DNA from 4 places in the Paenibacillus sp. PsM32 genome. Region 1 is predicted to be linked to each of the others. Evidence: riboswitches for the same ligand, from Rfam matches in the RefSeq annotation. Region 1 holds a riboswitch; each other region holds the start of a gene.

Region 1 (2,993 bases):
AAGATCTACTGTTGTATCTGTACGTTCTGGTTTACTGGTAGCTCCAATCCAGATGCGATGATTACTTTTGGGAATGATATAAATGCCTTCTCCATAAATCGTATGTCCAAGATATTGAGAAGAAGTACTGACTTCGATGAGTTCTCCTTTGACCGGTACCAAAGGTAAACTATACTGCTCTGTTACTAGTAATTGTTGTGTACTCAAGCCTGTTGTTAACACTACTTGTTCAGCGTAGATTTCTCCTTGATTAGTGATTACACCTGTAATATGATTTTTACCTTGCGAATGCAGTAAACGGTATACTTCTGTCTCAGGATAAAAATCGACATGATGCTGAATCGCTGCTTGAACAAGCGCTTGATTAAACAAAGCTGGAATTAATTGCGGTTCATCTGGATTGTAGATCATTCCAGAAGGAGCATAAATATGTGGCTCAACTTGTGCTAGATATGATGGGCTCCACCACTCTTTGCGATCTACTTTTGAATCGTTATGTGTAGAAGCAGAAGTATGACTTTTATTTGGTAAAGGAAATAAATTTGCATCAAATGTCTTGTCATACCTTTGATCTGCTTGAAGTGGGTCTTTATGTCTTAACTGTAATTCTTGCTTGGTCAGTGGTAGCAAAAATCCTTCTGTTCGTAGTCCAATATCAATCCCAGTTTTCTCCAATAGATCAGTCGCAAGCTTGCTATATAGCGATTGACTGTATAATGCCAATTGGTACAATTCTGGATGAGCAAAATGTTCAGAATGAGCAGCTAACATCCCTCCTGCTGCACCTGATGCGCCAGAAGCTGGTTGATTTTTTTCAAGCAAAGCTACTTTGACTCCTTGCTGTGCCAGTTCATAAGCAATAGCAGCACCGATCACTCCAGCACCTACAACGATTACGTCATAATGATTAGCTTTGAGATTAGATAGATGAACCATAAGCCGATTCACTTCTTTCCTAATGATTGTAGATGCGTAGAAGTCATATATTGAATACTTTGGCTATACAACTGACAGGCATGCTGAGGATGTTCTGCTTCAAAAATACCAGACATTACAGCTACTCCTCTAGCGCCTGCTTGATGAATGTCTTGGCAGTGTGATGGCTGAATACCACCTATTGCAATAACAGGTAGAGATACCGCATGACAAAGCTTTTCCAATTGATCCAATCCTTGTGGAATCAGATCAGGTTTAGAGTTAGTCGAATAAATATGACCGTAAAAAAGATAATCTATCCCTTCACTTTGAGCTTGTAATGCTTGCTCTATACTGTGAACAGATCGCCCGACTTTCCATAGTGAAGGAGGATCATCTGCATTTACATAAGACATATGTTCACTTAAATGCACACCCCCTATTTTTAAATCCGCTGCTAATTGAGGTCGACTATTGATCCTTATTTTGGATAGTGGTACTCCTGTATGCATGAGCTGCTGGACAGCATTAATAATCTGAGAATCAGACCACTTTTTTTCACGAATATGAATAGCGGTTGTCCACGGATGTATCTGTGAAGCTACCTTTACAAACTGGTAGATCGATTGTTGACCTGTACTGATTGCATGAAGTTCCATATCGGTATATGCCCTCCTTTCCTCAAAAGTGTATAAGCAAACGCAAAAAAGCCACTTCTTATTATTCAAGAAGTGGCTAGTATAGACCTAGAAAATAATGAGCCTTGTCTGAGAGCAAACAAGATTATTTTAAAATAACGGAAACCATATTTTAGATCATCATAAGCTCCTCTGTATAAAATAATTACTATTCTATACAGTAAAAGACTTTATCGTTAATATGATCTAACATTTCCGAAACTCTGCTACCACTTCCCTACGCTGGTATGATCCAGATCAGGTACAAAGGGTCCGAAAGCAATATCTGCTTTCATCTCAGCCTCAAGCGGCCCCCCTAGTGCATTCAAGCTATTCAATTTGTTATTCATCTTAGCAAAGACTATTCAATAAAGCAAATGATTCTCAGACTCTTTATAAAGTCATTTTTCACAGTTCATTCTAAAAACAAATGAGTACAACTAGCTACGACATCTTAAAAAGATGGAAAATCTTTTATTTCGCTTTAGCTTCAGACCACTGCTCAACATCCCAAATTTTAGTAACCCAATCTTCATAAAATTCAGGTTCGTGAGAAACAAGCAATACTGTGCCTTTATATGCTTTTAAAGCGCGTTTTAATTCATTTTTAGCATGAACATCCAAGTGATTGGTCGGTTCATCGAATAATACCCAGTTGCTTTCACGCAGTAATAGTTTGCACAAACGAACTTTCGCTTGCTCTCCACCACTTAACATACGCATAGGACGAGTGATGTGCTCATTTTTCAGACCACAACGTGCCAGATGACCACGTACTTCATTTTGACTTAAATGTGAAAATTCATTCCATACTTCATCTATCGGTGTCAATTGGTCTGGACGTACTTCCTGCTCAAAATAAGCAGAATGCAAATAATCGCCAAGATAAGTTTTACCACTAACCGGTTGAAGTTTACCTAGAATAGTTTTGAGCAATGTTGATTTACCTACACCGTTACAACCAACAATCGCAATTTTTTCACCACGTTCAATATTCATTGTCATTTTAGGCAATAAAGCATGTGTATATCCAATCTCAAAGTCTTTACCTTCAAAGACTGTTTTACTACTTGCACGAGCTTCTTTGAAATTAAATGTTGGCTTAGCAAATTCTTCTGGTTTGTCGATACGTTCGATACGATTTAATTGCTTTTCACGACTTTTTGCACGACCGGATGTAGATGCACGCGCTTTATTTTTTTGAATAAATTCTTCTTGTTTTTTGATAAAATCTTGCTGTTTTTCAAAGGCTTCGATATGTTGATGCTTTTGAATATCAGCCATTTCTAAAAACTTATTATAATCAGCTGTATAACGATTTAATTTGGCAAATTCCAAATGATAAATTACATTCACGACTTGATTCATAAAATCTGTATCATGTGAGATCAATACGAAAGC
Region 2 (2,993 bases), on a different contig from region 1:
TGACAGTAATTGCTTTTTTAAATGTTTTGTTTCCCAAGTTCAAAATAAAAAACCCCTCCCAAATATATTCGCATTCGCTTGACCTTTTTCTATTTATCTCTATGCCCTATATGTATAACAGCATGAACAAGCAGTGATAATGTACTTTACATGCTGATTTTAAAAAATCATATTGGAAATTATGATTTAGAGTAGGCAGATAAATAGTAAAAAGGCTACCAAAAGAAACGCATGATAGAATTGTATACTATCAGCTGATATATTTGAAGGGTTATTAGTTCTATTTTTTATGAAAATAAGATTTATTTTGCGAAAAGTTCTATAATTTACATGATTGTGTCATGTTTCTTTTCATAAATAATAACTCATTGAGATTAAGGAGTTAAAAAATTAGTATTTCGATCTTTATATTGAAAATACATATCTAAAATTCGATCTAATTGTTCTGATTGGTCTAACACGCGATAATCGCGCATCCCATGTTCTTCTGCCATCTGGTTCAATATGCGGCGTTCCTGCTCAATCTGTTGTTCTATTTGTTTTAAGTTCAAGGAAACCACCTCCAGTATATTTCCTTATATCTTGCTATCAATGAGACTTTCATTTTATTCCATCATCGTCATTTTACAGGTTAGTCTATAAAATATTTCTATATACCTTTTTATACCTTATTTGAGTATACCTTATCAAGTTCCTCAAGTACCTATTTTATCCTTTTTATGGAAAAATAAAGACGAAAAAACTCGGAATTTGAATTTTGCATTCATTTCTCTTGTTTCGCAAATTTCAAATTCCGAGTCATTTATGTGATAACTGCTATCTTAAACCATTAAAGTTGTATCAGATTACGCAGTCCACGTTTTTTTGTTACCATCTTGATCTGTATATTCAATCGTTTGTGGTTTGATATCTAGGATCACATAATCAGGATCTTCTGGACCGGAGAACCATTCTTTAAATTCTTCTTTCCAGACACGTTTTTTCAATTCGTCGTCTGTAGATACAGCACTTACGCCTTCGATTTCAACGACTTGATTAGTGCCGCCTTTTTCATAACCCAACAATACATAACAGTTCGGATTTTTTTCTAACTCTTCGACTTTATGTGTTTTGCGGTTTGTCGCGAGATGAATATTCAAGCCTTCGTTATATAGCGCCATGTAGCGTACTTTAGGTTTGTCATTTTCTACTGTACCTAGTGCACAAAATGGATTACCTTCTAATGCAGTTAATATCGCTTGTTCTTCAGCTGTTTTACTCATGATCAATCTCCTCCTGTATATAAACGTATGGGTGTATTCAATATCTATGTCTATGTATATCTATTCGATACGTATAGAAGAATATTGAATGGAACTTTTGTTAGTTACAAACTTCCGTATATGTAAATACCCTTAGACAGCGAGACTGAACCGAAATACACTGTCTTTTGCTGATGACACCGCATTCTCTTTACTGGACAGTTGATACCCTCTGGTCTATAATTACAATGTAAAAAAACCGCATATGTACAGGGGAGCTAGTTGCAACTGGCTGAGAGTGTATTGTGATAAATACAGACCCTTATACCTGATCTGGATAATGCCAGCGTAGGAAAGTAACAAGTCGTTATATGCTGTACGCTAGCTTATAATTGCACCTATGTCGTCCCGATGGGGGCGTTTTTTTTATGCCTTTTATCCAGTACTACAGGATTGACTATTTGAGCTAGAAGAAAGAAGGATGACGGTAATGAGAACTCAAAAAAGGTGGCGTCAAAGCTTACCTTGGTTAATGGTAGGTTTATTGTGGATCACCACTGCATGTGGTTCAGCAACAAGTACAAGCAATACAGCCAATCAGGCAGGATCAACATCTGCCCTTAAAGATGTAAAAGTCGTGCTCGACTGGACACCAAATACGAATCATACTGGCTTATATGTTGCCCAAGCACTGGGCTATTATAAAGAAGCAGGATTAAACGTCGAAATTATTGCTCCCGGTCAAGGTGGAGCAGATACGATGGTCGCTTCTGGTGAAGTGCCTTTTGGAATCAGTTATCAAGAAAGTGTGACTCAAGCGCGTGTACAAGGAGTGCCTTTAGTGTCACTTGCGGCAGTTATCCAGCATAATACATCTGGCTTTGCCGCTCCTACAGATCGCGGAATCAAAAGCCCTAAAGATATGGAAGGCAAATCCTACGGTGCATGGGGATCTCCTGTTGAAGAAGCGGTTATGAAATCAATTATGGATACCGACGGTGGCGATGTTAGCAAAGTCAAAAGTGTTAATATCGGTAATGCCGATTATTTTACAGCTGTACAAAAAGGAATCGACTTTGCATGGATATTCTATGGATGGACAGGAATTGAAGCAGAACTTCGCGGACAACCATTAGATATGTTATATGTAAAAGATTATTCCGATAAATTAGATTATTATACACCTGTTATCGTAACCAATGAGAAGCAGATCGCTACCGATCCTGCACTTGTGAAATCATTTATGGCGGCAACCAGTAAAGGATATGAATATGCAATCGCTCATCCCGATGAATCGGCAGATATATTGCTCAAAGCAGTACCTGATCTTGATCCTGCACTGGTCAAAGCTAGCCAAAAATGGTTATCTCCACGTTATCAAGATGATGCCAAACGCTGGGGCGAGCAAAAACAATCGGTCTGGGAAGGTTATGCCGATTGGATGTTCAAGCAGAAGTTGTTAGACAAACCGTTAGATGCAACCAAAGCGTATACAAACGATTATTTACCTGAAGCCACCAAATCATAAATAGAACATAAGGAGATGACTACTATGGCACACACCCTTTTAAGTATTCAGGTTATTCCCAAAACTCAAGCTGGTGAGAACTCTTACGATTATGTCGACCGGGCAATAGAAGTGATTCAAGCCTCCGGTGTGAAATATGAAGTGCATCCACTTGAGACCACGATGGAAGGCGAACTTAGCGAATTGTTAGAAGTGGTTCGTCAAATGCACGAAGCGTTAGTGGA
Region 3 (2,993 bases), on a different contig from region 1:
AATCGTCAATGCTTGATACACGTTCATCTTGTCTCGCTCCTTTATCATATGAATGTATGTTCAATATTAAGCTTTGGATGAAGTGATCTGGGCTCGTGCAGTTACGATCTCCGGGGTGACTAGAGACAATTGATTGATAAATTGCATCTGAAAACTGCCTGTGCCTTGCCCTGCTGTCTGTTCATAGGCAATCTCTGCGGCTATACCGTAAAATGCTAAAGCTTCTGTTACGGCTTCCAGACGTTCTTGAGCTTGTGCAGGATCAGCGACTGCGATAAATGCACCGACTACGGCACTCAGTAGACAACCGCCGCCTGTCACTTGTGTTAATATCTGATGACTGTTAGCAATGGTATAGGTGTTCTGTCCATCGGTTACGACGTCTTTTTCACCGGTGATGGCTACAATGCACTTTAATTTTTGAGCAGCCTGCTCTGCGATCTGGATCATATTGCCTTCGCCTGCTCCTGCATCGACACCTTTGATCTGCCATGATTCGCCGATCACATTAGCCACTTCAGCCACATTGCCACGTAACACATCCACTTGAACATGTTCGATAATTTGCAAAGCCGATTGTGTACGATACGGGGTAGCTCCTGCTCCTACCGGATCAAATACAACAGGCACACCTGATTCATTCGCTGCACGTCCTGCACGTTGAATCGATTCGACGGTGTATGGATCAAGCGTACCGATATTAAGCACAACTGCATTCGCTATAGCTGCCACATCGGCTACTTCTTCATGCGCATATGCCATAAAAGGAAAAGCTCCCAGCGCCAGCAATCCGTTCGCTGTAAAATTAGTCACGACCATATTGGTAATATTGTGAATCAGTGGATGTTGCGCCCGTACTTTGGCTAGAAAAGTCATTGATATTGCCTCCTATAACGTAATAAAGACCCATCCATCTCCAGAAGAGACAAATGGGTCAAACATTCATTCAGGTATATCACAACATGAGTGAAAATTCAGCCTCCACTTCCCTCCGCTAGTATAATCCAGATCAGGTTCCAAGGGTCCGAAATTGAATTTTCGTCTCAGCCAACAGGCTCCCCTAGTGAAATCAGTAACTATTCGATTGTTCTTTCTTACCATACCACTGGTGAATGATCTGGTAAAGGATTACACTAGAAGAAATCGCGCTTATATTGCCAAGCGCTTAATGTAAGATATTTTGCTATGCAAAAATCATGGTTGATTACACTAGAAGAAATCGCGTTTATATTGCCAAACGCTTAAATCATCCAGTGTTGCCAATCGGTCTGAGCGACTTTGCGTTCGGTGAGCCATTGACGGGTTTTGTCCAGCAGTTCCCGGCGGTGGGTTCCATTGGAATACGTGTGATCTGCTTGGAAAATAATTTCTTTATCACAACGTCCTTCTGAACGTGTCCAGAATACTTTTTGATACAAAAAGGCATAATCTACTGGAATCACATCATCCCCTGTACCATGAATCACCAGCACATCGCCACCAAATTGCTTGGCTTCTTGAAACGGTTGGAAATTGCCTAACGAATCAAAGTATACAGGTGTAAACGAGTAACCTAAATGATCGGCTTGTCCTTCGATCACAGCTTGATCGTATTTGTCCCGACCGGTTAATTTGATAATATCGTTAAATGGATGTCCTACTGCTGACCAGAGGACTAGACTTTTGACACGATGATCACGTACAGAAGTAAGAATAGCTACAGCACCACCCAGACTATGACCGATCAATGTGACGCGGGTAGGATCAATGTCACTGCAATTCATTGCATAATCCAGTACAGTACGAGTCTGAGCGACCATTGATTCAAGTCCTTCTTTGCCATAGTCGCCGCCACTTTCACCGCAACCTGCATAATCAAAGCGAACCACCATATAACCGTCAGCCGCCAATTCACGGGCTGTACTAACAAATAGGCGATCCACTCCAATACGGCTGCCAACAAAACCATGGCAGATCACAATTAGCGGTGTACGGCTTTTGCCTCGTCCTGCTGATTGTGGTTCCTGTTCAGGATAATGAATACTAGCTGTCAGATCCAAGTCGTGATGTCGAATGACGATATTGCGTTCCATGATGATTCCTCCTCTTAAATAAACAATTCCGATCAGTTTAATATGCTTTAATCTTGAAACCATATTATCATTAACGCTAGATCATTGTCAACGCAAGGAAAGTATGGCAAAATAGTAGCTTCGAACAACGAGAATGGAGGAATGAATAATGAGCTCAATACGCCAAATGGTTAAAAATATTAACGTCGTACGGGATCAATTAAAACCAGAAAATTTGGATTATTATGATGATGTTATTGTACATGTACGGGATGCACGAATTGATCGTGAAGCAGGCGAAGAATTGCTTTTAGAAATGGGTCATCATTTGCTAGAAGCGCAGAAAAAAGGTAAAACTGCCAAACAGTTATTCGGTAAAGAATCGATAGAGTACGGCAATATATTAATTCGTAATTTACCGGAAAAGAAACAATTGAGCAAGCCGATGTATTACTTGATGATTCCGTGGGTAGCGTTAACATGGGTATTTCTTATTCAAGCATTAATGGGATTGTTCAAAATCAGTATTAGCGATTCTGGCATTGTTGGGCAGATCAATGTAGCGACTCTTATTATTGTAGCGGTAGGTTCGATTGCTCTGGTCGAAATGCTTACAAGATTTACCGATCAGCCTGTTGAACAAAGTGATGCAACAAAGCCAGGTATGCAAATCAATGCACGCGCTATCTTAACGTATCTGGTGATTTTGGTACTGATTTTTGGTGTGGGAATCTTTTTACGTGAAGTGATGCCTGTGATTACGATTGCTCCATGGGTAAGTTTGTTGTTATTTGTGATCGGTGTAGTCGGACAGAAATTTATTTTTATGCGCAAATAAAAAGATCAGCAAGCCTATGTATTATTGAATAAATCAAAATAGAAAGATTGCATTTTATTTTGCTAAAGGTATACCTATCGCTTACAATAAATAAGATTGATGAA
Region 4 (2,993 bases), on a different contig from region 1:
AGAGCGATTTTCCAAGCTAAAAGCAATCTCTTCATCCACATGAAGCATACAGAACTGCGAATCCGGGTCTTGAAACATCACGCCACATTGAGGAGCTAACTGAATCTCGCCTTCCACTTCAGCTTCTACATGTTCAGGAATAATACCGGACAATGCAGACAATAGCGTCGACTTGCCACTACCACTTGGCCCGAGAATCAATACTTTTTCTCCACGTGAAATCGATAAATGAATATCTGTTAATACATTTTCTTCTCGCTGATAAAAACGTACTGACAGATCTTTACACCCTAGAAGCGATTCCATTCGCATTTCCCTTCTTCCGCCGTACTTTCATAATTTCGTATTGATCCAGTACCCCTGTTTTGCACAAAGCTTCTACAATAATTTTGGCTAACCATCCACCTAAAATCATTCCACTGATCACTTGAATAACTAGAGTAGTCAGCAATACTTGTGTGGTGTAATAGCCGAATCCATTAGCGATAACGTTATACAATACTCCACCTACTGCCGCCAGCGCTCCTGATAACATTAACGTCATCAAGTTATAACGTTTGTAGCCAAATAGAGCAAAAGCAATCTCTGCTCCAATCCCTTGAAAAACACCGATCAATAAAGCAGACAATCCAAAATGACTACCTGTTAACAGCTCTACAGCCGCAGCCGCTACTTCAGCGATCAATGCCGCCCCTGGCTTACGAATAATATAAGCTACAATCGGACTTGCAATAATCCAGATACCGAACATAAATCCTGCACCTACAGGCCCCACTAATGCAGAGATCGGTATCCATAATGTGGACCATCCTAGATAAATAACGCCACAAGCCACCGCCAGAATAACAGTCAACACCACTTCTTTCATTTTCCATGTCATAGAGATCGATGAGGAACTCATACGCGTGCAACCTCCATCGGCACAGGCCAATCTTCCAGAGTGTACGCCATATCCCAGAACATATATTCAAACTGACAACTTAGAAGAAAATGCTCTTTCATACGCGCCCGATGTGCAGGTGTCGTCTGCTCTGCCCATTCATCCAACCGAGCACAGAATTGATGAGTAATCGTATCGGTACGATTGCCATAGAAGTTAATCCAATCATAAAAAGGATGGGAGGCATCAGGCTTCACTTCATCCAATAATTTCACACCAATCTCCCAATACGTCCACGGGCAAGGCAACAATACCGCCAAAATATCGCCTAAACCCCCTTCATGAGCCACAGTTAACATATGACGAATATAATGATGAGAAGAAGGAGAAAGCGCATATCCTTGCAAATCTTCATACTTGACGCCAGCCACCTCGCAAAAGTTATTATGAGGATGAATTTCACTATGAAGCACAAATGAAATCTGCTCGTTAAACATCGCCATATCTTCACGTGTTGGGCATTTCGCAATCGCCGTTCCATAGATACGCATAAAAGAATTCAAATACTCAAAATCTTGCTTTACATAATGGATCAATTGCTCACTACGCAGATCACCTTTGGCAATCCCTTGTACAAATGGATGATTAAAAATCGCTTCAAAAATAGGGTCTGCGGCCTGTCTAATTTCCTGTGAAAAACTCATAACTGTATCCTCCTTAGATTGAAGCATCGATAGCGACGCTTGGTTAATAAAGAAGGACCACTACTGGAATATATGGAAAAATACATGCAAAAAAGCCGCCCCGTGATGGAGCGGCAGAATAGGTGTACGTATATGTACAGGTACCCTTGCACAGTCTCCACTTTCCTACGCTAGTATGAACTAGATCAGGTTCCAAGGGTCCGGGATCTTCCCGTCTCAGCCTACACAAAGGCTCCCCTAGTGGTCATTCGATTCATTTGCATCTTACTGTACACACGATTGAACAGACTGTCAACTGCTATAACCTCAGTAATCTTTCCTTTTTTAACAGTTATAGGGTTATAAAATGGTGTAAAATATAATTATTAGTAAGGATTTGCGCGTAGATTTAACTATCTAAACAGAATTGAGTTGATCTCGATGACACGTAAAGTGGTATTGGCAGGTGGCACAGGATTTATCGGACAGTATTTGGAAAAAAGATTTGCAGCATTGGGTATTGAAGTGCAGATCATTTCCAGACAATCGCCGCATATCGCATGGGATGATCATCAAGGAATTGTTCAAGCTCTCGATGGAGCAGAAATGGTGATTAATCTAGCGGGTAAATCGGTCAATTGTCGTTATAACGAACAAAATAAACGTGAAATTATGAACTCTCGAATCGAAACTACCCAGATTCTTGGAAACGCTATCCTGGCTTGTGAACATCCGCCTGCGCTTTGGATCAATTCCAGCACAGCTACCATTTATCGCCATGCAGAAGATCGCCCTATGACCGAGACCAAAGGCGAAATCGGTAGCGGATTTTCGGTAGATGTTGCCAAAGCGTGGGAAGAAGCTTTTTTCTCTTTTAGCCTTCCCCATACCCGTCAAGCCGCACTACGGATTGCTATCGTATTAGGGCCCGGTGGTGGTGTGATGACCCCTTTCAAAAATCTAGTTCGCTTCGGGCTGGGCGGTCATCAAGGGTCAGGGAAGCAGATGTTTAGCTGGATTCATGTTGAAGATTTATTTCAGATTATTTTATTTATTCAAGAGTGGGAATCGCTTGAAGGAGTATTCAACTGCACGTCTCCTAATCCGGTGACCAATCGTGAACTGATGGCAACGATGCGCAAAGTGATGCATCGTAAAGGCGGTCTACCTGCGTCTACATGGATGCTTAATCTAGGGGCTAGAGTGATTCGGACGGAACCCGAATTGGTGCTTAAAAGCCGTTGGGTGATCCCTAATCGTCTCATCAAAGAAGGATTTATGTTCAAATACGGACGGTTGGAACAAGCACTACACCATATTTTGCATACAAAATCATAACATCATACCGTACAGACGAACATGACTTTTAAAATAAAGCAAAAAAGGGTATCGTAGAGGTAGACTTGAGTAACGGCTTGAATAGCTTACTC

The links. Region 1 has a riboswitch for thiamine pyrophosphate ahead of QCD85_RS06580 (thiamine phosphate synthase). Riboswitches for the same ligand answer to the same signal wherever they lie in the genome.
Region 2: another riboswitch for thiamine pyrophosphate. It lies ahead of QCD85_RS14170 (ABC transporter substrate-binding protein); the one in region 1 lies ahead of QCD85_RS06580 (thiamine phosphate synthase).
Region 3: another riboswitch for thiamine pyrophosphate. It lies ahead of thiM (hydroxyethylthiazole kinase); the one in region 1 lies ahead of QCD85_RS06580 (thiamine phosphate synthase).
Region 4: another riboswitch for thiamine pyrophosphate. It lies ahead of tenA (thiaminase II); the one in region 1 lies ahead of QCD85_RS06580 (thiamine phosphate synthase).

The regions. Positions count from the first base shown of each region.
Region 1 covers NZ_JARUWY010000002.1:160,378-163,370, forward strand. The annotation lists gene QCD85_RS06575 (NAD(P)/FAD-dependent oxidoreductase) at 1-936, opposite strand, end outside; gene QCD85_RS06580 (thiamine phosphate synthase) at 945-1,574, opposite strand; TPP riboswitch at 1,811-1,920, opposite strand; gene QCD85_RS23995 (ATP-binding cassette domain-containing protein) at 2,067-2,960, opposite strand.
Region 2 covers NZ_JARUWY010000006.1:278,109-281,101, reverse strand. The annotation lists gene QCD85_RS14185 (bifunctional 2',3'-cyclic-nucleotide 2'-phosphodiesterase/3'-nucleotidase) at 1-43, opposite strand, end outside; gene QCD85_RS14180 (aspartyl-phosphate phosphatase Spo0E family protein) at 375-551, opposite strand; gene QCD85_RS14175 (pyridoxamine 5'-phosphate oxidase family protein) at 846-1,262, opposite strand; TPP riboswitch at 1,503-1,614, shown strand; gene QCD85_RS14170 (ABC transporter substrate-binding protein) at 1,732-2,769, shown strand; gene QCD85_RS14165 (MTH1187 family thiamine-binding protein) at 2,794-2,993, shown strand, end outside.
Region 3 covers NZ_JARUWY010000001.1:1,271,522-1,274,514, forward strand. The annotation lists gene thiD (bifunctional hydroxymethylpyrimidine kinase/phosphomethylpyrimidine kinase) at 1-27, opposite strand, end outside; gene thiM (hydroxyethylthiazole kinase) at 67-876, opposite strand; TPP riboswitch at 970-1,072, opposite strand; gene QCD85_RS05645 (alpha/beta hydrolase) at 1,242-2,072, opposite strand; gene QCD85_RS05650 (DUF1129 family protein) at 2,221-2,889, shown strand.
Region 4 covers NZ_JARUWY010000004.1:163,551-166,543, reverse strand. The annotation lists gene QCD85_RS10820 (ABC transporter ATP-binding protein) at 1-306, opposite strand, end outside; gene QCD85_RS10815 (ECF transporter S component) at 284-880, opposite strand; gene tenA (thiaminase II) at 898-1,584, opposite strand; TPP riboswitch at 1,730-1,833, opposite strand; gene QCD85_RS10805 (TIGR01777 family oxidoreductase) at 2,005-2,901, shown strand.